DNA from 4 places in the Desulfitobacterium dichloroeliminans LMG P-21439 genome. Region 3 is predicted to be linked to each of the others. Evidence: riboswitches for the same ligand, from Rfam matches in the RefSeq annotation. Region 3 holds a riboswitch; each other region holds the start of a gene.
What was found. Region 3 has a riboswitch for cyclic di-GMP ahead of DESDI_RS11335 (Na+/H+ antiporter NhaA). Riboswitches for the same ligand answer to the same signal wherever they lie in the genome.
Positions count from the first base shown of each region.

Region 1: linked by a shared signal. The riboswitch ahead of DESDI_RS03995 (HD-GYP domain-containing protein) and the one ahead of DESDI_RS11335 (Na+/H+ antiporter NhaA) in region 3 are both predicted to bind cyclic di-GMP.
Region 2: linked by a shared signal. The riboswitch ahead of DESDI_RS08495 (sigma factor-like helix-turn-helix DNA-binding protein) and the one ahead of DESDI_RS11335 (Na+/H+ antiporter NhaA) in region 3 are both predicted to bind cyclic di-GMP.
Region 4: linked by a shared signal. The riboswitch ahead of DESDI_RS06740 (hypothetical protein) and the one ahead of DESDI_RS11335 (Na+/H+ antiporter NhaA) in region 3 are both predicted to bind cyclic di-GMP.

Region 1 is NC_019903.1:861,018-866,386, forward strand. Features, by position in the region: gene DESDI_RS03985 (2-isopropylmalate synthase) at 1-1,149, shown strand, start outside; gene DESDI_RS03990 (CGCGG family putative rSAM-modified RiPP protein) at 1,282-1,551, shown strand; gene DESDI_RS03995 (HD-GYP domain-containing protein) at 1,615-2,676, opposite strand; cyclic di-GMP riboswitch class I at 2,784-2,869, opposite strand; gene fdhD (formate dehydrogenase accessory sulfurtransferase FdhD) at 3,066-3,884, shown strand; gene DESDI_RS04005 (helix-turn-helix domain-containing protein) at 3,891-4,436, opposite strand; gene DESDI_RS04010 (helix-turn-helix domain-containing protein) at 4,478-5,017, opposite strand; gene sfsA (DNA/RNA nuclease SfsA) at 5,135-5,369, shown strand, end outside.
Region 2 is NC_019903.1:1,787,171-1,792,539, forward strand. Features, by position in the region: gene DESDI_RS08460 (VirD4-like conjugal transfer protein, CD1115 family) at 1-151, shown strand, start outside; gene DESDI_RS08465 (helix-turn-helix domain-containing protein) at 156-410, shown strand; gene DESDI_RS08470 (helix-turn-helix domain-containing protein) at 811-1,140, shown strand; gene DESDI_RS08475 (helix-turn-helix domain-containing protein) at 1,210-1,557, opposite strand; gene DESDI_RS08480 (hypothetical protein) at 1,719-1,922, shown strand; gene DESDI_RS08490 (AbrB/MazE/SpoVT family DNA-binding domain-containing protein) at 2,522-2,764, shown strand; cyclic di-GMP riboswitch class I at 3,020-3,114, shown strand; gene DESDI_RS08495 (sigma factor-like helix-turn-helix DNA-binding protein) at 3,499-3,948, shown strand; gene DESDI_RS08505 (hypothetical protein) at 4,502-4,882, shown strand; gene DESDI_RS08510 (recombinase family protein) at 4,986-5,369, shown strand, end outside.
Region 3 is NC_019903.1:2,402,532-2,407,900, reverse strand. Features, by position in the region: gene DESDI_RS11345 (BaiN/RdsA family NAD(P)/FAD-dependent oxidoreductase) at 1-1,226, shown strand, start outside; gene DESDI_RS11340 (hypothetical protein) at 1,400-1,969, shown strand; cyclic di-GMP riboswitch class I at 2,095-2,180, shown strand; gene DESDI_RS11335 (Na+/H+ antiporter NhaA) at 2,322-3,491, shown strand; gene DESDI_RS11330 (HutP family protein) at 3,877-4,314, shown strand; gene aroH (chorismate mutase) at 4,330-4,710, shown strand; gene aroF (3-deoxy-7-phosphoheptulonate synthase) at 4,814-5,369, shown strand, end outside.
Region 4 is NC_019903.1:1,414,317-1,419,685, reverse strand. Features, by position in the region: gene DESDI_RS18045 (SHOCT domain-containing protein) at 1-144, opposite strand, end outside; gene DESDI_RS06750 (recombinase family protein) at 164-868, opposite strand; gene DESDI_RS06745 (sigma factor-like helix-turn-helix DNA-binding protein) at 1,429-1,845, opposite strand; gene DESDI_RS06740 (hypothetical protein) at 2,151-2,360, opposite strand; cyclic di-GMP riboswitch class I at 2,433-2,520, opposite strand; gene DESDI_RS06735 (helix-turn-helix domain-containing protein) at 2,757-3,173, shown strand; gene DESDI_RS06730 (ImmA/IrrE family metallo-endopeptidase) at 3,224-3,736, shown strand; gene DESDI_RS06725 (hypothetical protein) at 3,764-3,997, shown strand; gene DESDI_RS06720 (manganese efflux pump) at 4,471-4,776, shown strand.

The DNA of each region.
Region 1 (5,369 bases), 1.5 Mb from region 3:
TATTCACCGGAAAGCTTTACGGGCACAGAGATGGAATTCGCTCTGGAGATCTGCAACAAGGTTCTTGATGTGTTTGAACCCACCCCAGAGAATAAGGTAATTATCAATCTGCCGGCAACTGTGTCCATGTCCATGCCCCACGTCTATGCCAGTCAGATTGAGTATATGAGCGATCATTTCAAGTATCGGGATAATGTGATTCTTTCCCTCCATCCTCATAATGACCGAGGCACTGCGGTAGCTGATGCTGAGTTGGGCTTGCTGGCCGGTGGACAGCGCATCGAAGGGACCCTGTTCGGGAATGGGGAGCGTACGGGTAATGTGGATATCGTTACCTTAGCCCTCAATATGTTTTCCCATGGAGTGGACCCCGGCTTGAACTTTGAAAATATGCTGGATATTACTGCTGGCTATGAAAAGCTAACCGGAATGAAAGTCCACGAACGTCAACCCTATGGAGGCAAGCTGGTTTTTGCAGCGTTCTCCGGCTCCCATCAAGATGCCATTACCAAAGGAATGAAATATCGGGAAGAACGCGACTGCAACAACTGGACTGTGCCTTATCTGCTCATCGACCCTCAGGACATTGGCCGGGAGTATGAGGGAGATGTCATCCGTATCAATAGTCAATCCGGTAAGGGGGGCATTGCCTTCCTGCTGGAACAGCATTATGCTTTTGATTTGCCGGCTAAGATGCGTGAGGACTTCGGTTATAAGGTGAAGAATGTCTCAGATCAGCTGCACAAAGAGCTGATGCCCGTAGAAATTAAAGATATTTTCGTCAAGGAATATGTCAATATTGACAATCCAGTTGAACTGGTCAATTTCCGGTTCAACGGCCAGGAAGATTTCCACACTACCGTCACCATACGTTACAATAATGAAACACTGGAGTTATCGGGAAAAGGAGAGGGACGTCTCGACGCAATCAGCAATGCCCTCCAGAGCCAACTGGGGTTATCCTACTCCAACCTTAACTATAAAGAGCATGCACTGGAGGTAGGCTCCAAATCCCAAGCGGTTTCCTATGTCGGCATTACCGGTCCCGATGGTGCGATGCACTGGGGCTGCGGAATCCACATGGATATTTTCACTTCCTCAGTGAAAGCCTTATTTAGTGCCATCAATACCATGAAAAAGGCGATTTAACTTCGGACCATGAGATTAAATATCAAACTATGATTTGAAACACATTTCTCCCAATCAGTTCATGGTATCCTTCTTAATATGAAGTATAGAGTTTGGCAGTAAAGCGGGACTCAAGGTAAGGATGGGATAATGATGAAGAACATGAACTATTCGGTAGGACTGGAACATGATGATTATGCAAATGATCGTGACCTTGTCATTAAGGATGCTCTAGAGGCAGTAGCTGATACAGGAGTGGGCTATTATGTCAACGTTGTGACACCGGCCACCTTTGGCAATCCGGCCGATTACTTGACCGAACTACTGGACCAACGGTTTGGGGAGCGTATCAAGTACCAATTCATCGATCAATGCGGCTGCGGTGGCTATGTACTGCGTGTCTGGAAGCTATCTGAGAAGTAGGGGATTAACGACAAGAAGACGACCTTATCTTACTGCAAAAGTAGGATAAGGTCGCCTTTATACTTACTCCAGAATGGAATCAATAAATAGGGTGCGTTCTTCCACCAGATTGTATTCCTTGGCCTGAGCACTAGAGAAGTCTTCATCAGCCAGCACAACCCTAACGATGGGGCGCATGGGGAGGCTTTTATTCTGATCCACAACGATGCCGATTTCGCCGGTGCTTAATTTAACGGTACAACCGGTCGGGTAAGCGGCAATATGTTTAAGAAAGGTAATGATTAAATCCCTAGGGAAGAATTTATCGGAGCTACCCATCAAAATCTCGCAAGCTTCATACGGTGCGATATGGGTATGGCCGGGGCCGTCATTGACCAGGTTATCATAAAAGTTTGCGATGCCAACAATCTGGGCCCAGTGATGGACGGAATCGCCCTCTAATTTTCGGGGATAGCCGCTGCCATTAAAATACTCATGATGTTGAAAGGCGATATGGGCACTGAGCAAATTCAACTCGCGCTTGGTGCGCAGGATATCAAAGCCATGGTTGGCGTGAGTTTTGTAGAGCTCTGCTTCTGCTGGGGTAAAGGGCGTCCGCTTCTTGAGGAGCTCCTTGGGTAGCTTTACCGTGCCAATATCATGGAATAAGGCGCCAATCGCTAGTCCTTGCAGGCTTTCGTGGTCTAGCTTGAGGGCTTTTCCGAGCACAGTTGAGAGAACGCAGACATTGACAGAATGAGCAAAGACATGATTATCATAGGTTCGCATATCGGTTAAACCGATAAAGATATCTTTCTGGAAAAGGATATCCTGAATAATATTATCAATCGATTTTTTGGCCGTAAAGCCATCAAAGTCCTTGCCGACTTTAACCGCTTGTACCGCGTTGTCTAGGGAGGACATGGCTTCGCGACGATGCTCTTCGGAAATGACATCTTCGATCACGATATCTTTACTTACTTCATCGTCAATGTAGACAATGCTGATGCCAAGTTTATTTAAACGATTAATATATGAGGCAGAAAGTGCCATTCCTTTTCCTAACAAAACTCGTCCATCATTGGTATATATGGTACGACCCAGAATATCTCCTTCTTGAAGTCGATGAGTACTTACCTGGCGCAATTTTATCTTCCTTTCAAAATCCTTTTCGAAGCAATTCTAAACCCGGATTAACCCGTGTGCAAAATGAAAAATCGCCATAATTTGGCGACAATTTCAAAGTTTAAGTGTTCGGTAGCTTGGCAATCATCAGGTGTTTCCTGGAAGACCCATAGCTTTGCGTCCTTGGCTTTCACCAAGTTTGCTATTGTCGATCTTTATGTTTTCAATTTCCTGCTTGCGCATATGTATATCCATTATAATTGCTAAATTTCCTCTGGACAAGGAGCTATCATGAATTTACTCGAATTTAATGGTGCTTGGCGATAGTTTGGGCCATCTTTGAATCTGTATTTATTTATGTTAGAATTATCAGAACGTTATCTATCTTTGGGATCGGGAGGGGGCTTTTTATGGATCAGGGGAATTCAAACAAAACTCAGGTTGTCAAGATAGTGGGAACAGATCAGTGTGAAGCGCATGTGCATATTGCAGTGGAAAAGGCCCTCACCATCTATATCAATGGAAAAGAGTTCGCGACCATGGTCTGCACCCCCAGCCAAGGAAAGGAATTGGCCGTGGGCTTTCTTTGTTCGGAAGGTATTATTAATCATCTCGATGAGATTAAGAAGATCACCTTTGATCAGCGGCAGGGTTTAGTTTGGGTGGAGACTAGTTCAGAACGTACTTTAAGTGAGGATCTCTTTCTGAAACGCTATATCACTTCCTGCTGTGGCAAGGGCAAAAGCACCTTTTACTTTGCCAACGATGCCCGACTTGCCCAGAAGGTTGAGAGTCAATTAAAGATCCCTGTTCAAAAAGTGAGCGAGTATATTAATCTGTTGGAAGAGGGCTCAGAGCTTTTTCATCTTACCGGAGGAGTCCACGGCGGGGCCTTAGCATCCGAAGGGAAGTTAGATTATCAGGCTGTCGATATTGGACGGCATAATGTGCTTGATAAACTATATGGCCAAGCTTTTTTGGAGAAGGTTAATCTTTCTCAAAAAATCATTGTTTTTAGTGGTCGCATCTCCTCAGAAATTGTGATTAAGACAGCGAAGATGGGCTGCCCTATTCTGGTCGGGGTATCCGCACCTACGGACCTCGCTCTGCGATTGGCTGAAGAGTTGGGCATTACAGTCATCGGCTTTGCCCGCAAAAACTGTATGAATGTCTATACCCACCGGGAGCGGGTTCTCGTTGCCGAAGCAGAGACCACGTTTGAGGTGTAGGTAGAGTTAAAAATGGAATTTTTCTGGTGGAGTCGTCACGACAATGAGTTTACGCGGGAGCTTAACGTCTTTGGCATCCCAATGGAGAATCGAGGCATCGAAATATAAAGCGTCCCCTGCTTTAAGGGTGTAGTCCTCTTTTCCCACATTGATGGGACTTTCTCCTTCTAAAACATAGAGCAATTCGACTCCCTCATGTGAGTAAATTTTTTTATCCAGATCGGACATATCCACACAATAGGCTCCTATCTGGTCCGTAGGCGATGGATTGATGAGTAGGCGCCAATTTTTATTTTCAGAATGCAGATATTCTTGCTCATGCATTTTCAGATGACTATAGACCACTTCGGAGTTTGGATCGAGAAAGAAGGACTCGACAGGAACATTCAAGATTAGAGCGATTTTTTTAAGAGTAGTCAAGGAAGGGCTAACGATATCCCTCTCAATGAGGCTGATATAGCCATTGCTTAACTCCAATTGCTGTGCTAATTGAGTAGTTGTGAGATTGAGCCTTTTGCGAATGGCACGAATGGATTCACCGACTTCAATCAAGAATAATCGCCTCCCTAGTTTAGATATGTAGGGTGTAGGGCTTAAAAAACTTCAGGTGGGGTCGTTGCCACAAAGAATTTAAGAGTCCCTTCAGATTTTTCGCTAATCCAATGGGGAATCAGGCCATTAAAATAAAGGGTATCACCTTTACTAAGGAAAAATTCCCTCTGTGCTACATGAAAGCGCATGTCACCCTCGAGGACTAAGATGAATTTATCCCCTTGGTGAACAGTAATACCCTCGGCAAGCTCGGTGATCTCAGCAATATAGGCACCGAGATGATTATTCTGACCGCTATTGTTGATAAGGAAGCGCAGGGTTATGCCCGCATTTAATAAAATGGTCCGTTGGGCTTCTTCGGGTATATACTCTGAGGTGAATTTGGGGTTTACAAAAAAGCTCGAGATGGGAAGTCCTAAAGCATGGGCGACCTTCTCTAAAGTAACCAAGGAAGGACTGGCTAGATTGCGTTCGATTTGGCTTAAATGACTAATGGTTAATTCAGTTTTCTCCGCAATATCTCTCAAGCTGAGCTTTTGGTTTTTGCGGATCATGCGGATTGCCGAGCCTATATCCGCCAAAATGATTCCTCCTATCCTTTGTAAATGAGTTAGCGTCATTATACCTGATTTCTCCAAAATATAGTAGTATAAGGTTGAATGTTGTCGAAAAAGATTTGAAAACGGACTAGGAGAACTATGCATTATAAAAATATCAGAGCAGGGAAATTTATATCTCGCCCGAATCGCTTCATCGCGAGGGTAGAAATTAACGGCAAAGAAGAAGTCTGCCATGTTAAGAATACGGGACGCTGTAAAGAATTATTGCTTCCCGGAGTCGAAGTCTATGTACAGGAAGCTGACTATGAGCATCGGAAAACCAAGTTTGATCTTATCGGGGTCCGCAAGGGGAACAGGCTAATCAATATGGACA
Region 2 (5,369 bases), 620 kb from region 3:
GGAAGAAATCATCCGGCGCCATTCCGCCTGTTTGGAGGTGCCGGAGGAAGCTGAAACAGAAGCGGCTGCGTCGGGCGGCCCGGTGCATACGCCAACGCAAACAATAACCTTTGAACAATTCGTACAACCACAGGGACCTGAAAGGAAGTGAAGCCGTGGGTTACTTTACACCCGTTTATGCATCGGAGCTGCCGCACCGGGCGAGATCTGTCTATATGTACCTGCATGACCGCGCTGATAAGGACGGCAAATGCTATCCAGCGATTGGTACCATAGCGAAGGATTTGAAGCTGTCCCGCAGTACGGTCAAGCGTGCTCTTGCTGATCTAGAAAAAAGCAGCCACATAAGAAAGGAACAAAGGTGGCGCGAAAACGGCGGTAAGAGCAGTTGTATGTACTTTATTCTTTAAGCTCCCTGTAGCTGGAATAAAGAATAAAATCATTTTCCACCAAGGGGGGTGTCTGTTTATTCGGTGAACTCAGGAATGGTTCATGGTGAACCATGAAGGCGAACCTCTCACTCTAAGAGATCTTATCTACAGAAAAAGAACAATAAATTCTTTGCTGATCAGAGTGAAACTGACTTAAAAAAAGAACAGTATAAAAGTAAGGCCGAAATATGATAAAACTAATATCAGGGGGAACAAAAATGTTCCGCCTGACTTCTTCGTTCCCATAAAGAAATTTATATATGTAACACCAATGGCGTTATACTAACTCAAATGGAAACTGTTGGTCTATATGTCTGAATAATATACTGTTACTTATGGCGTTAATATAATACTAATAGAGTTATCGGAGGTGAGTATTATGAAATATAAGGCTATCGGCAAGCGGATTCAGCAATACAGAGAAGCAAAAGGCTATACACAGGAATCATTTGCAGAAATTGTTAAGCTGACTCCTAATTATTTATCTGCCATTGAGCGCGGTGTAAAAACTCCAAGTGTTGAAACTTTAATTGAGATCATAAACAGCCTGGATGTATCAGCGGATGATATTTTAATGGATGTAATCAATGCGGGCGATAAAATCAAAGCATCAAAGTTGTCTGAAGCAATCGGCAATTTGCCGCAGGATGAACAGAGAAGAATTTTTTCAGTTGTGGAAACACTGATAAAAGAGGCAAAGTCTAAATAACTATGTTCAGATGATACACAGAACTTTATAGAGCCGCATAAAAAACAAGCCTAACAGTTTTTTTAACTGCTAGGCTTTATGCTTCATTAGCTGAAACGTCGTGTCGATAAGATTTAAAATCAGTTTTTGGTCTTCAAGACTTAAGGTATTAAGCTTGTTTATTATCAGGGACATTGTGGTACTGTCCGTTTCCGTGTTAGTCGGCTGTATGTATTTAAACAGATCCTCGAAAGTTACTCCCAAGGCCTTAAGGATTTTATCTAAGCTAATTAAAGAAGGGTTCCTTTCTCCTCTTTCCAATCTGCCTAAATGAGAGGAATCTATGCCTGCTTTTCCTGCCAGGTCCTCTTGACTCAACCCTTTTTCAGATCTTAAAATCCTTATCCTGTCACCTACAATTTTTGAAATATCACTCATTAAATCACCACCCATCATATAGAAGTTATATGGTGGCGGTGATAATGACAAGGTTATATTAGTCAGATTTATTAAGATTATGACTAATAAGCCTTGACTGAGGTATGAATTTTGTCTATACTTGGAATATATGCATTTTTTTCCAAAGGAGGCGAGATTCGATGATGTGGTATTCGGATAATCCAAGAGACAACCTGATAGCTTTGGCTGTCTTAACCGGCATTCTTGCTGTAACAGGTATAGTGAATTTAATAAAAAAGCATAGAGAAAAGCAGCATGAGGAATCCAAACAGAAACAGTCTAGGCAGAGCGTAAACATCCTTGATGAGAACATCATTCATTTAAATAAAAACGGCAGGAAGTGATAAATGTGAATTTTGTACTTGATTACTACAGTAAATATGGGAAAATGCCTGACCCTATTTATATTTTCACTCTGATCGGAATACTGGTTATAGTGCTTGCTGGATTGGTTATTTTAGAGCATAGAATACATAAAAAATAAAAAGAATTATTTTTATCTATATATTTTTCTTTCGACAGATATTGACATATTAACCATGATATACTAATACTAGTAGAGTTACATTACCTCTATTAGTATTAGTAACGGGAGTGATATTCATGTACAAAAAACTCTGTATGAAGATGTTAGCAATCAGAATCGAGTGGCATTGGTACCTTATTATGCGATGTAGAAAAAAAGGTAAAATTCTTTTTGAGAAAGGGCCGCCATATACTTCTGACGAGATATTGAGACTAAGCAAACGCCTGGATCGTCAATGCAACAGCATCTGGCAGCTAGAATCTATATATACGAGTCTGGCAAAGATCAATCCGGTTTGTAATGATGAATACAAAGAAAAAACTTTATGCAAACAAATATAGCATAAAATTCAGCGGGTATAACCATACCCGTCATAAGGCATCAGAACGGCTTAAATAGATATAAGGAGAAACGATTATGAAAGTGATTACTACAAGAAAAATAGACGAGCTTGGTAGGGTTGTCTTGCCGATTGAATTAAGGACAAGCCTCGACATTCAATCTGGTGATGAAATTGATATTTGTACTAATGAAAAAGGAACTATCGTTTTACATAAAGCAACAGAACGATGTGTTTTTTGTAAGGGTAAAGATAATCTTATCCATGTGATGGATAAACATGTTTGTACATCATGCAAGGAGATCATAAACAAAGCTTAACGATATTAAAATTTAGAACTCTACTTAACCGGGTGCAAAAACGCACTCGGTTTTTTTGGGATTGTTTTTAATAATGGAGTCAATTTATTAAAAAATAGTTAATAAATATTTTTTAACAATTTAAACGACATGAAATGACAAATATTTGAAATTAATCATTGTATAATGGAATTAATTGGAATAATATAAATTTTATGGTCGTAACTTTTAAGGAAGTGATGCCAGTCTTATTACTTTTCAAAGAAAAAGTTAATCATGCGACAAGGGCAAAACTGTTTAAAAGCAGTGACGCAAAGCCACAGGGTCTAAGGGGCTACTTGCAGTAGTACTATGACAGCCTGGCTACCGAACTGATTGTGTTCTTAACGTAACTCTGCCCTTTTTTAGGCAGGGTTTTATTTTTGGCACAACTTATAAATTCAAATGCCGTGAATGTGGCTTTATTTGTCATCCCGTCTTTTAAACATTTTGCCCGGATAAAAAGGAGGGCAAAATGAGGATAAAGGCAGCTATAAAGGGCTTGAAATAAAGACATTCCTGTCTTTCGTAAGACTCAATACATAAATCAATTAACAAGTAATTCGGACGACATTAAAGAGTCCGTAATTTGCTATTGGCAAATTGCGGGCTTTTTCTGTTCTCTAAATAAAAAATCGAACTCAATAGGCTGCCGCTCTCCTCCGCTTGTTCTTCATTTCAGGATTTCAAACATCAAGAAATGGAGGACAAGCCCTATGGCTAAATATAATAGAAAGACAAATTATCGGGAGAAATATCCCGATTTGAGCGACGAAATTATTGAGGTACTGGAAAAAAGCGACCGCAAGATGGAATACCAGCAGCTCGATCTGAAAATCGAACGGCATAAGATTGACTACGTCAAAGGAACCGTTACATACCTGCCCAGCCGGGAGGACTCCTATGAACGACTCATGGAGGAAAACAGGCAGTTTGCCGCCGATGCTGAAGGCGTGGATGATGCCGCTGTGAAGGCTGTGCTGATTGAGAAAATGCTGGACTGTCTTAAGTTGCTCTCAACGGAAGAACAGGAGCTGATCACCGAGCTGTTTTTCAGGAGCAAGAGCGAGCATCAACTGGCAAGGCAAACCGGAGTCCCACAGATGACGATTCATGACAGAAAAGTTAAAATTCTCGGCAAGCTAAAAAAACTTATGAAAATTTAAAAATTTTTCCGTTCAACCCCCTTGCTCAACGTGGAAGTAAGTGAGGGGGTTTTTCTATTCTCCCTTTTGCTCCTTGAAAATATCATATCCGGCAGCTTAAATACATGAGCTGTCCAGCCGTGATGAGCGGCAGCGACATTGACGGGCGCGCCAAGACTGCCTGCAGATGGGTGACAGACATCTGTCGAACCGATGGCATCGAAGGTGACGAGCGGCAAAGCCCGGTCATAAAACAGTCTATGGTGGACTGTTTCGCAATGAAATGGACAGTGACAATGCTACTTCCGTCCAGCCACAGACTCAAGCAATGGGGGCGGCTCGCAGAGATCCTGGGAGAGGTGAAATTCCTATGAGGTTTGCCGACCACAAACCGTTTAAGCTGTTGCCCTATAAGAGTTTTATGACTCTTTACGCTTTGGGAAGTAGTGTCGAGTAAAAGCGTGCGAATGAAGAATAAGCAGATCTTTTGATCTCAGAAACTACGCTGCAGGACAATTTTGTCCTGCAGCGTCCTTGTGAGATTAAATTCAAAATAAGCAAGGGGGAAAGCAGATTGGAAAAAGAAGTATTAGCAGAACTGTTAAGCAAGGATCTAATCGTCGGACATGTGTATAGATATGACGGAAACGAGCAGGTTTACTATTTCGAAAATTCTCCATCCAACATTGCTAATTTTATAATGCTGCATAAAGAGCATGCAAACAAAATGATTTTGACGGATAGGCTTGATAGGCTTGTACTGAATACCTTTGGCGAATTTATTAACCGCTGCCCGAATCAGGAACTTCTGCAGAAAATCTTAAAAGATCTTGTACCCATGCAGATGGGCGATAAAGATCCGGTGAGTATCCCGGTTGCCGGTGAAGAAGAAGTTCAGACCTTTTGGGACGAAGAAGAACAGAACGTGATTAAAACCGAATTCCGGATGCTATAGCATGGGTTATTCTCTAAAGCTAGAAAGTTAGTTTTTAGCAGGCGGCAGGAGAGTAATTCCTGCCGCCTGCTTATCTCAGGAAAACAGAAACGGAGGGTTATACATGAAAGAACAGAAACGCGCATGGACTTACAGCCGGATTGATGCGCCCGAAGATGCACACGGCAGCTTAAAAAGCCAGAAAAAAGAGCTTTTTGATTATGCGGAGCAGATGGGCTTTGCGGTAACCGGAAGCTCCGAGGATCTCGGCAGCGGATTGGATTTTAACCGCACCGGCCTTCTGGAGGTAATGAAAGCCGCCGGGGACGGAAAAATGGATGTACTGCTGGTAAAAAGGCTTGACCGCCTGGGACGGGACATGGTGAGAATACTGGAGTTTCTCCGGGGACTCGACCAACTGGGTATCCGGCTTTACTCCCCGATGGAAGGCGAAATCAGATTTGCCCAATTTGATGAACTGTACCATGAGCTTGTTATGAGCTTAGAA
Region 3 (5,369 bases):
CAGGCCTCATGGCTGCTGGACAAGCAGCATTGGCTGGGGCCGAGGTTATAGTGCTGGAAAAGAAGGGCCGTCCCGGAAGAAAAATTGCTATTTCTGGGAAGGGCCGTTGTAATCTAACCAATGCAGAGAATATGGGAAATGTTATTGAAAATTATCCTGGTAATGGTCGTTTTCTGCATGGGATTTTACGAGAATTTGATAACGTTAGACTCCGCGAATTTTTTGCGTATTATGGTGTTGAGACCAAGGTAGAGCGGGGAGGGCGGGTTTTTCCTCTTTCCGATGATGCGGAGCAAATTGTCGAAGCCCTACTTAAATACATCATGGACGCTGGAGTGGAACTGGCAACTGAACAGACGGTAGAGGAGGTTCTCCTTCAAGAAGGCGAAGTCCGCGGGGTTCGTTTAAGCAATGGAAAGATTATTGAAGGAAAGTCCGTAATCATCTGCACTGGGGGAGGATCCTATCCGGCGACTGGCTCCAATGGAGACGGGTATCGAATGGCTCGAAAACTAGGACACAAGGTTATCACACCAAGACCATCGCTTGTTCCGATGAGGACTTATGAAGACTGGGTGACGCAAGTTCAAGGACTTGCCCTAAGGAATGTGGAAGCATCCTTATGGTATGGAGAGAAAAAGCAAAAGACAGAATTTGGCGAAATGCTCTTTACTCATTTTGGGGTGTCCGGTCCTATCATTCTTACTCTAAGCCGTTGGGCGGGGGAGGCCTTAGCCAAAGGAAATAAAGTTCAATTAACAATTAACCTCAAACCGGCACTGACTTCGGAGCAGCTGGATCAGAGGGTCCAACGAGATTTCAAAAAGTTTTTAAATAAGCAGTTCAAGAATTCCTTAGATGAAATGCTCCCCAAGAGTTTGATTCCTGTGATCATTCAGTTGTCTGAAATTCCTCCCGAACGAGCGGTTAATAGTATTAGTCGTGAGGAAAGAAAGCGCCTGGTGCAGTTATTGCAAGTACTCCCTTTAACTATTACGGAAACTTTGCCCTTAGCCGCAGCAATCGTAACAGCTGGGGGAGTGGATGTTAAGGAGATCGACCCAAAAACAATGGCTTCAAAGAAAGTTCAGGGAATTTTTTGGGCTGGAGAAGTGGTGGATGTGGATGGAGTGACTGGAGGATACAACCTGCAAGCTGCTTTTGCCATGGGCTATCGAGCCGGGCGAGCAGCGGGTGAATATGTTTTGACCTATCAGAATGCATAACATTCACAGTGCGCAACATTCACGGTGAATAACGGCGAACAGCGAATTCGTATTCAGGGATGAGTGAAATCTAAAGGAAACAGTGTCTCCACGCTATTTTTATAGAATAAACGAGTTGTTATATCATGTCTTAGTTCAATGTTCGACGCATACACTAGTGAAGAGGTGAAGTTATGCGTCGTTTGAGTTTTTTTAGCAGGAATAAGAAACGTGGAAGAATCAATACCCGCTCTTGGGGGAGAGTGTCGAGTAACATAGGCTCTAGAAAAAGTTCTTCCTTTGGTTTTCAGAAGTTAGAACAGGTTATTGTTCGTGCAGTGGTGCTCTTGACGGTGCTCTTGGTTGTGGTTCAGATGGGACTAGGGTTGGCAAAGGATCCCGTTGATTATTACATTTCAATAGCTCAAGATGTAGAGGCACCCTCCATAAGCAGTACCCCGGTATCAAGTACGATAACACCGGACTTGATACTGGAAACAGTTCCTCACACATCGCAAATAACTCTCAAAGCCGTTCCAGCGGCACCGGTTCGTGTGATTCAAAATGGAAAAGTACTAGGAACATTAGCACGGGGAGAATTGGCGATCTCTGCTCAAACAGGAACACTACAATTAGATGGAACCAATGTGTCAGCCATTGTTCGGGTGCAGGTCATACAGAAAGCTCCAGAGTTTGTTGATCCACGATTGAATCAGGTCGTTATCGTAGAAAGGAATATCCAAACTTTAAGAGTTGGGCGCTAAAGTATGAGTAGGTTAATGTGCATAGCTGTGGGTTGAAAATTTAATGATAAAATATGTTGAATTTTGTTGCCTACAGTAGTTTCTTTGTGCTATACTCGGGTAAATTACGATAATTAAACATCTTATAATGGTTGGGGCAAACTTTGCGAAAGCACAGGACGCTAAAGCTATGGATCTAAGGTCGACAGACTAGGATCGCCAGGCTACAAGTGTTTAAGAACTTCTTAGGGGAGAGTGGTTCCTTTTTGGACTACTCTTTTTTTGTGTCTTTTTTGAAGGGAGGCTGTAGAAAAACGACTGTATGAGTCCGTGGATTATTTTCCATACTATTAACATTTGAGGGGGAGATTTGATGAGTACGCAGAAAAAGACCATTAATTTCTTGCAAGAGTTTTCAATACCATTAATTCTAGGTGTTTTTATCGCACTTGTCTGGGCTAATTTGGCCCCGGAGAATTACCACCATTTTGTGCACAATGAAATTATCGGGAAAATATCCCTTCATTTCTTTGTTAATGATATCTTTATGGTGTTCTTTTTTGCTATGGCTGCGATTGAGATTACCCAGAGCCTGCTGCCTGGAGGTAGTCTAAATCCAATTAAAAGAGCTATTAACCCATTAATGGCTACTGTAGGTGGAGTATTAGGCCCGGCGCTGGTATTTATTGGCCTAAATGCACTTATAGGTAGCCCTGAATTTGCTAAAGGATGGGGTATACCTACAGCCACCGATATAGCCTTAGCATGGCTGGTGGCAAGGATTGTGTTTGGGTCTCATCACGCTGCAGTATCCTTCTTGCTACTCTTAGCTATTGTTGATGATGGAATCGGCCTTATGATTATTGCCTTCTTTTACCCCGATCCAGCCAATCCTGTAGCCCCAATTTGGTTATTGCTTACGTTAGCGGGAATGCTTGTCGCTTATGGACTTAAACGCAAAAACGTCCAGAGCTACTGGCCCTATATCATCTTTGGGGGAGCGTTGAGCTGGACCGGGCTTTATCTAGCTCATGTCCATCCAGCACTTGCGCTGGTATTCATCGTTCCCTTCTTGCCTCACGCTCCTAGAGAGGAGTTTGGCTTATTTGAGGATGACCCCAAGGATCATTCTACTCTGAAGACATTCGAGCATGAGTGGAAGATTTTCGTAGACTTCGGTCTTCTGCTATTCGGATTAACCAATGCAGGGGTAGAGTTCTCAGGAATCAGTACCCTCACATGGCTCGTTTTCATCGCTCTCATAGGAGGTAAAACTATCGGGATATTCCTAATGGGAGCTTTGGCTACAGCTATCGGCTTTCCATTTCCTAAAGGCATGGGGTATAAAGAGCTCTTTGTGGCAGGGGTAATAGCGGCTATGGGACTTACTGTTGCGTTATTTGTCTCAGGTGTGGCCTTTGTCGATCCGGGTCTGCAGGGTGCAGCGAAGATGGGAGCTCTTTTCAGTGCAATTGCGGCAGTTATTGCTATTATTGCAGGTAAGATGCTAAGAATTAAGAAAGTAAAAGACACTCAGAGTTAATGATGTCACCACCCAGTGGTTTGAAGCAGGTCGTCTGGAAAGATTGGACCTGCTTTTTCTTTTGCATCTTTAAGTAGCAGGTCCGGATTATTCGATTGAGTTAATGATTAGGGATTGAAAATTGATCTGATACATCATATAATATAATTTAATATCTTGATAGATATTCTATGTAGAGCATACATAGTGTAGGACGGTTGGGCACTTCGATGTTTTTGTCCCTTAATTTCATAGAGGAAGGATGGTAGGACGGTGAATTAGAGATTAGACACCGTAGGTGTCTTTTTTATTATCTTTTTTAGAGAATGTACTATGTCTGAAATCACTTAGTGTAGTACTATTAAGGTTGGGTTAAGATAATCAAGGGGACCCCTTTGTGAAAGGAATGAATAGAGTGGTAGCTGAGAGTAAGAAAATTGCTATGGCGGCTTTGCGCATGGCCATGACAGAAAGCCGGGAAGAAGAAGCTCACTTAAAGGAAGGATTCGGCCGGCATGGAATCCATACAGTAGCAGTGGATTATGGTGGCGAATATCTTACCGCTATTAAGAAAATCGTAGAAAGAGCCATTGTCTCTGCAAAAAGAGAAGGAGTCATTAAAGAAACTCATGGGGACGAAGGGGCTGTAGCCGGCGCAACTCGGGAAGCACTAAGTCAGATTATGCCGAAAGCCATGGGTCTCAATATCGGCGGAAAAATTGGAATTGCTCGAAGAGACGAACACCTATCGGTAGCAGTCTTCTTTGGAGTAGGACTATTGCATCTCGATGAGGTAGCAGTGGGACTTGGGCACAGAGCTGTCCCCGGAGAAACCAATGCTTAAAGGAGAATGATTAATATGGCCGGTATGCGTGGTATACGTGGCGCAATAACGATACAAGAAAATGATGCAGAACAAATACGTCAAGCAACTCATGAGCTCCTAGAGGAAATAGTAAGGCGGAATTCATTAGCCCCAGCGGATATTGTTAGTGCGATTTTCACATTAACAAAGGATTTAGATGCTGCATTTCCTGCAGCTTTCGCTCGTCAGCTGGGCTGGGATCGCGTCCCGATGCTTTGCCTCAATGAAATCCCTGTTCCAGGGTCTCTACCCCGATGTATCCGCGTTTTGCTTCATGTAGAAAGCCCTTTGTCACAGGAGGAAATCCAACCTGTTTATCTAAGGGATGCAGTAAATCTGCGTAGAGATCTGATGGAGAATGCAGATGTGGATTAAAGATAAGTATGTTAGACAAATTGCGGTGTAGTATGGTAGAACTGCTCGTTTTCTGGATGAATGATACGAAAAAGAATGTAGGATGGTAGAGGGAGTGGAATTGATGATTATTGTCTTAAAACGCGGAACGAGTGAAGCACAAGTTCAGAAAATTAATGAACGTTTAAATGAAGAGGGGTTTAAGGTCCATCTTTCACAAGGAGTAGAGAAGATTATCGTTGGTGCTATTGGTGATCGTTCACGATTAGAAGCTCTGGATCTAGAAGCTATACCTTGGGTAGAGAAAGTAGTTCCAATCCTTGCGCCTTATAAGCTAGTCAGCCGTGAATTTCAAAGTGAAAACACCATTATCAAAATTGGAGAGCATGAAATTGGCGGAGAAGAGATCCATGTTATGGCGGGGCCTTGCAGTGTAGAAAGCCGATCCCAAATTCTTGAGACTGCCCATGCTGTGAAAGAAGCTGGGGCAACCTTCCTAAGAGGAGGAGCTTTCAAACCCCGCACTTCACCCTATGCTTTTCAGGGATTAGAGGAAGAAGGGTTAAAGCTTCTGGCGGAGGCAAGGGAAGAAACGGGACTTCTAGTTGTAACGGAAGTGGTGGACGTGCGCGATGTTGAACTCGTTGCCCACTATACGGATATCCTCCAAATCGGGGCCC
Region 4 (5,369 bases), 990 kb from region 3:
AAGCTCCGGCGTGAAGGTTTGGCGGTTCAATTCATCTATTTTTTTGTACTCGGCAGGGGAGATAAGACCGTTACGGAGCATGATATCCAACAGCTTTACCGCTACCTTATACTTCACTTCGTTGGCTGCCTGATTTTTTGACATATTGCTCGCCCTCCCTTCATCACAAAGAAAGGGAAGGGCTTCGATAATCTAATTGGATTTGACCCTCCAACGGCGAATAAAGCTCCACGCCCAGCTGATCCAGACCTCTTAGGAACTCCAGCAATTTTGCCGTATCCCGCCCCAGGCGGTCAACCTTCTTTACAAGCAATACATCCATTCTGCCATCACCGGCAGCCTTCATGACCTCTGCAAGACCGGGGCGGTCAGAATCTAGACCGCTTCCTATATCCTCAGATTCGCCAACGACTATAAATCCCATCTGCTCGGCGTAATCCGTGAGCTCCCTTTTCTGCCCTTTCAATACACCGTGGGTATCCTCCGGTGCATCGATTCTGCAGTAAATCCATGCTCGCTTCTGGCTTCCATGACTTAGAAATTCAAGAGCTTCATCAATACTCACAATCGGAATACTGAGAGGCTCCTTATCGCCCAGCTGCATCGGTACCAGCTCTTTCGTGATCTCCTGCAGAAGCTTCTGATCCGGGCAGCGGTTAATAAATTCTCCGAAGGTATCCAGCACCAGTCTGTCGAGCATATCCGTCAGAATCATCTTGTCCGCATGTTCCTTTTTCAGGATGATAAAGCTTGCAATGCCGGACGGGGATTTCTCAAAATAGAATTCCTGACATTCTCCGTCAAGACCGTATACATATCCGATAATTAAATCCTTCTTCAGTAATTGTGACAATGCTTCTCTTTCCATTTCGTTTTCCTCCCTGATATGTTGAATTTAATCTCAGAAGGATACGGCAGGACGAAAAAGCCCATCCTGCCGCATAGTTTCTGAGATCAAAAATGATCTGCTTGTTCTTCATTACGAATTTGCCGCTTCTATTCGACACTACTTCCCGAAGCGAAAAAGCCTTTCGGCTTATAGGGCGACAGCATAGATGGTTTGCCGGTTAAGCAAACTCCATAGGAATTTAACCTCTCCCAGGATCTCTGGAAGCCGCCCCCATTGCGATGTCTGTGGCTAGGCGGAAGTAGCATTATAACTGTCCATTTCATTGCGAAACAGTCCACCATAGACTGTTTTATGACCGGGCGTTCCCGCTCGTCACCTTCGATGCCATCGGTTCGACGGATAAAATTTATCCGCAGGCAGTCTTGGCGCGCCCATCAACGTCGCTGCCGCTTTTCACACAGCTGGACAGCTCATGTATTTATGCTGTCGGATATAAAATTTTTAAAGAGCAACAGGGGAATAAAAAAATCCCCTCACTTCTTTAGGGAAAAAAGTGAGGGGGTGCACGGAAAAACTTTTTATTTTTCCATCATTTTTTTTAGTTTCTTAAGAATCCTGCCCTTGCGGTCATGTATTGTCATCGCTGGAATACCGGTTTCCTTTGACAGCTGACGCTCGCTTTTACCCTGAAGATATAGCTCTGCGATGAGCATTCTTTCAGATTCATCTAACATTTCGACGCATTGGCGCAGCTTTACGATCAACATCTCGGTTATGATCTTATCCTCCATGGAATCTTCTGCAGCAGAGATTATGTATTCTACGGAGATACCTCTCTCTCTGCAACCTTCAATCGAGATGTTGTTTACCTCCGCCAGCTTGTCCAGGTACTTTTCCCTGTCACGGCATTGGTAATAGGCTTTATAGACCTCTTTGGTCACAGAGATTCGCTTGCCCCTGACGAGCAAGGAATAATTTTTATCATAGTTATCCATGAGCTTGTCCTCCATTTCGTGAATTTGAAAATCTGGAAATGAAGAACAAGCGGAGGAGAACGGCAGCGAGCTGCCATTATGAAATTGCAAAAAATATAAGCCACTTGTTTAGCTCCTTTCTGGGGAGCCAAAACGAGCAGCTTTTGAATGCAAAAACCGGCCGAGCCTGACGCATAGCAATAGTGCTACTCGTCAGGCCCGGCCGGCATCTTTATAATCACTCCGCTTTTATAAGGGGAGGATAGCGTCAAGCGCTGGAATCGAATATATAATATTTATTTTATTTGGCTGGAGTCTACCCTATATTAAGGAGTCCGAGACTTGTTTATCTTATAAACCTCGCTATTTTCCAGCATGATTGAAACCTGAGATTTGCACAGGTGGCATTTCAAGCTGAGAACATCGCTTTCGGCCTCACTCGTTTCAGCCACCAAGGCTAACGCCTCAGCATTTCCGCTGTAATCAGCAATTCGACGTCCGCAATTCGGACATTTGAGTTTAATCTTTTTGACCATCTCGTACCCTCCTACATTATTTTCTCTATCAACACAAACGCCTGCTCTAAAAAAGGGCAGGCATTCGCACAAATCGGCAGCTAGGCTGTCATGGCGCAACAAACGCTTTAGACCCTCGGCTTTGCGTCCCTGCCTTTTGGCAGGTTTGCCCTTTACTAAATATTTTGCTGTCAGAGTAATTAAAGCCGTCTTGCTTCTTTGCAGACGGTCGCTTTTAGGTAATCCTTTAAGGTTCAATTCGTTGGTACCACTGCAAAAATGCTTCTTGACACCATGTGCAACATAGATTATGATAAATATGCAGGTTATCTTCATATTTGAATTATATGAAATTAAGTTGCACTTGTCAATAGGTGGTAAGAATATTATCTGCTTAAACATAGGAGGGCGGTCAGCATGAAATTCGGAGAAAAAATAAAAAATGCCCGCGTCGCAAAAGGCATGACGCAGGCGGAACTGGCGAAGGCGGTTGGGGTATCCCTCCGCACGATGGTCAGCTATGAAAACGGAGATTGCTATCCTAAGAAGCGCGAGGTATATGGGAAGCTGGCTTCAGCTTTAGGCGTTGATGTGAATTATCTGCTGACCGAAAATGAGGAGTTTATAAACGCTGCCGGAGAAAAATACGGCTACCGTGGAAAGAAATATGCTCAGCAGCTCGTCACTGAAGTCAGCGGCCTTTTTGCCGGCGGCGATATGGACGACGAGGACTTGGACGCCGTTATGAGAGCAATCACCGATGCTTATTGGATAGCCAAGGAGAAAAACAAAAAGTATACTCCTAAAAAGTACCGCAAAGCCGACAAGGCGTAGTCCGTTTTTTGGGACTGCTGCTGTGAAGAATTAGCATAGGGGTGATTTCATTGAACAAGACACATATTTATGAATCCGCTGAAAAATATGTCCGGCGTTTTGGAACGCGTAACCCTTTTGTTATAGCAGACAGGCTGGGCATTGAGGTTCTGTTCCGCAATGACTTTACAAAGCTGAAGGGGCTTTACCGCGTAATTCAGCGGAACCGCTTCATTTTCATAAATAATAAACTACCTGAACAGGTGCAGACTCTGGTATGTGGCCATGAACTTGGACATGACGCACATCATCGTAATCTCGCTGATGACAGCCCGTTCCGTGAATATGTTCTTTATTCCATGAATACACGTCCTGAGTATGAAGCCAATTTGTTTGCGGCTTCACTGCTTTTTCCTGATAATGAGGTTCATGAGTATGCCCGTGAAGGCTATGATGTTGTCCAGATCGCAGCGATGATGAACACAGATATTAATCTCATGCTAATAAAGATGGGAGATATGAACTCCAGAGGCTACTCGTTCAATACAGCATACACCCCACGTTCAGATTTCTTGGGAAGATAACTGGTCTTTCCGAGGAGGAATGCATACATGGCTGATACTAAGGTTTATGTGCCTGTAATGACCGCTTTTGATAAGGACGGTATATTATTACCGCTCGAACTGACTTGGGAGGGCGGCTCTACATATCTCATTGACCGGGTTATTCACATCCGACCTGCGGCGGAAATGAAAGCCGGAGGGCAGGGCGACCGGTATACGATCAGCGTAAATGGACAACAGGGTTATTTGTTTTTCCAGAGAAATGCCTCAATTCGACAATAATATAGGACGCTGTTTTTTAACGGCGATTACGTATAAATTAACATAAAGCCCCTCTTACATTGGCAGCTAGGCTTCTTGTTGCTAGCTGATACAGTAGCAGATGATCCATTCTTGAATTAAAGAGCAAAAACGCTATACTCCAAAATTTAATACTCCAAGTTTAAAGCATTTCCAATCTGGCTCAAAAATCAGAGCAGAAAATGGCCGTTTTCGTCTAGGTGCATAAAAAACCTAAATGCCTTCACGCGGGGCTAAATATCGACAGTCGCAAAGCAGAAAGGTTTATAAACCGGAGAAGCCTGTCGAAAGAAAAGATTTCTTTCGTACAGGATTATTATTTCTACAATAGTCAGTCTTTCATATATTAAAAGCACGGATAAGAAAAACAACCACTAATGAAGGAGAATTTTTGTTGAACTATTACAATTATTGTTTTCGCACTGGCTTTGAACTTTAATGTTTTTATATTGTCCATGTATGTTAGGACAAAAGTTTTGAATACACGCGCCATCCCTTTTATCTCAGTTATGATTGGTTTTTGTCAAAGCCTGATACCCCTAACTGGATATCTAATCGGTAACATTTTAGGCACGGCATTTGGTGAAACGAGTACTAAGATTGGGGCCTTCTTATTAGTGTTTATTGGGCTTCAACTCATTCGTGAGTCTACAGATATTACCCCAAAACAAATCGGACAAAATCTCATTCTTGCTAACTTGGGAGTGGGGTTTGAAGATCTCATGGCTGGAGTAAATATGGAACTTTGGGCAAAAATTTAGTGCTTTATTTTAATCTTTTTCATAATATCAATCATCTCAAATTTTACAGCCTTTAATCTCGGGAAAAGAATTCGTGGAATTAAGCATTTTCGGGCTGAATTAGCCACTGGAGTTATTTTACTGACAATGGGAGTTATCCAGTTGCCTCGAGCTTAGCAATGTTTTATGAACATAAAATCCCCCTATGATCAGTCTTTCTATCATAAGGGAGATCAGTACATTAGAGAATTAACGGAAGATTAGCAAGCGCTACTAACAAAACCGCTTGGGCAAAGAAAACAGTCAAAGGAGGATACTCCTGAAAATTGGGAGATAAAACCCCGCCCAAGTATTCCATGATCGGAATGACACCAGGCAGAGAGAAAATCGTTGTAAAGAGAAGAAGAACAATGGAGAGTGAAATACCATAAATCGTCAACAACAACAAGGGAAATAGCAAGGAGTACGAGCGTTAAAATAATACCGATTCCCATTATGCGTAAGCCATTGTCTATGAGGAGTTTTCTAGCATATCGGAAGCGACTTTGCAGTAAATACCCTAATAGGGTGAGTAAAAATATCGAAAAGAAACTCAGGCCTAAGCGAATAATGCA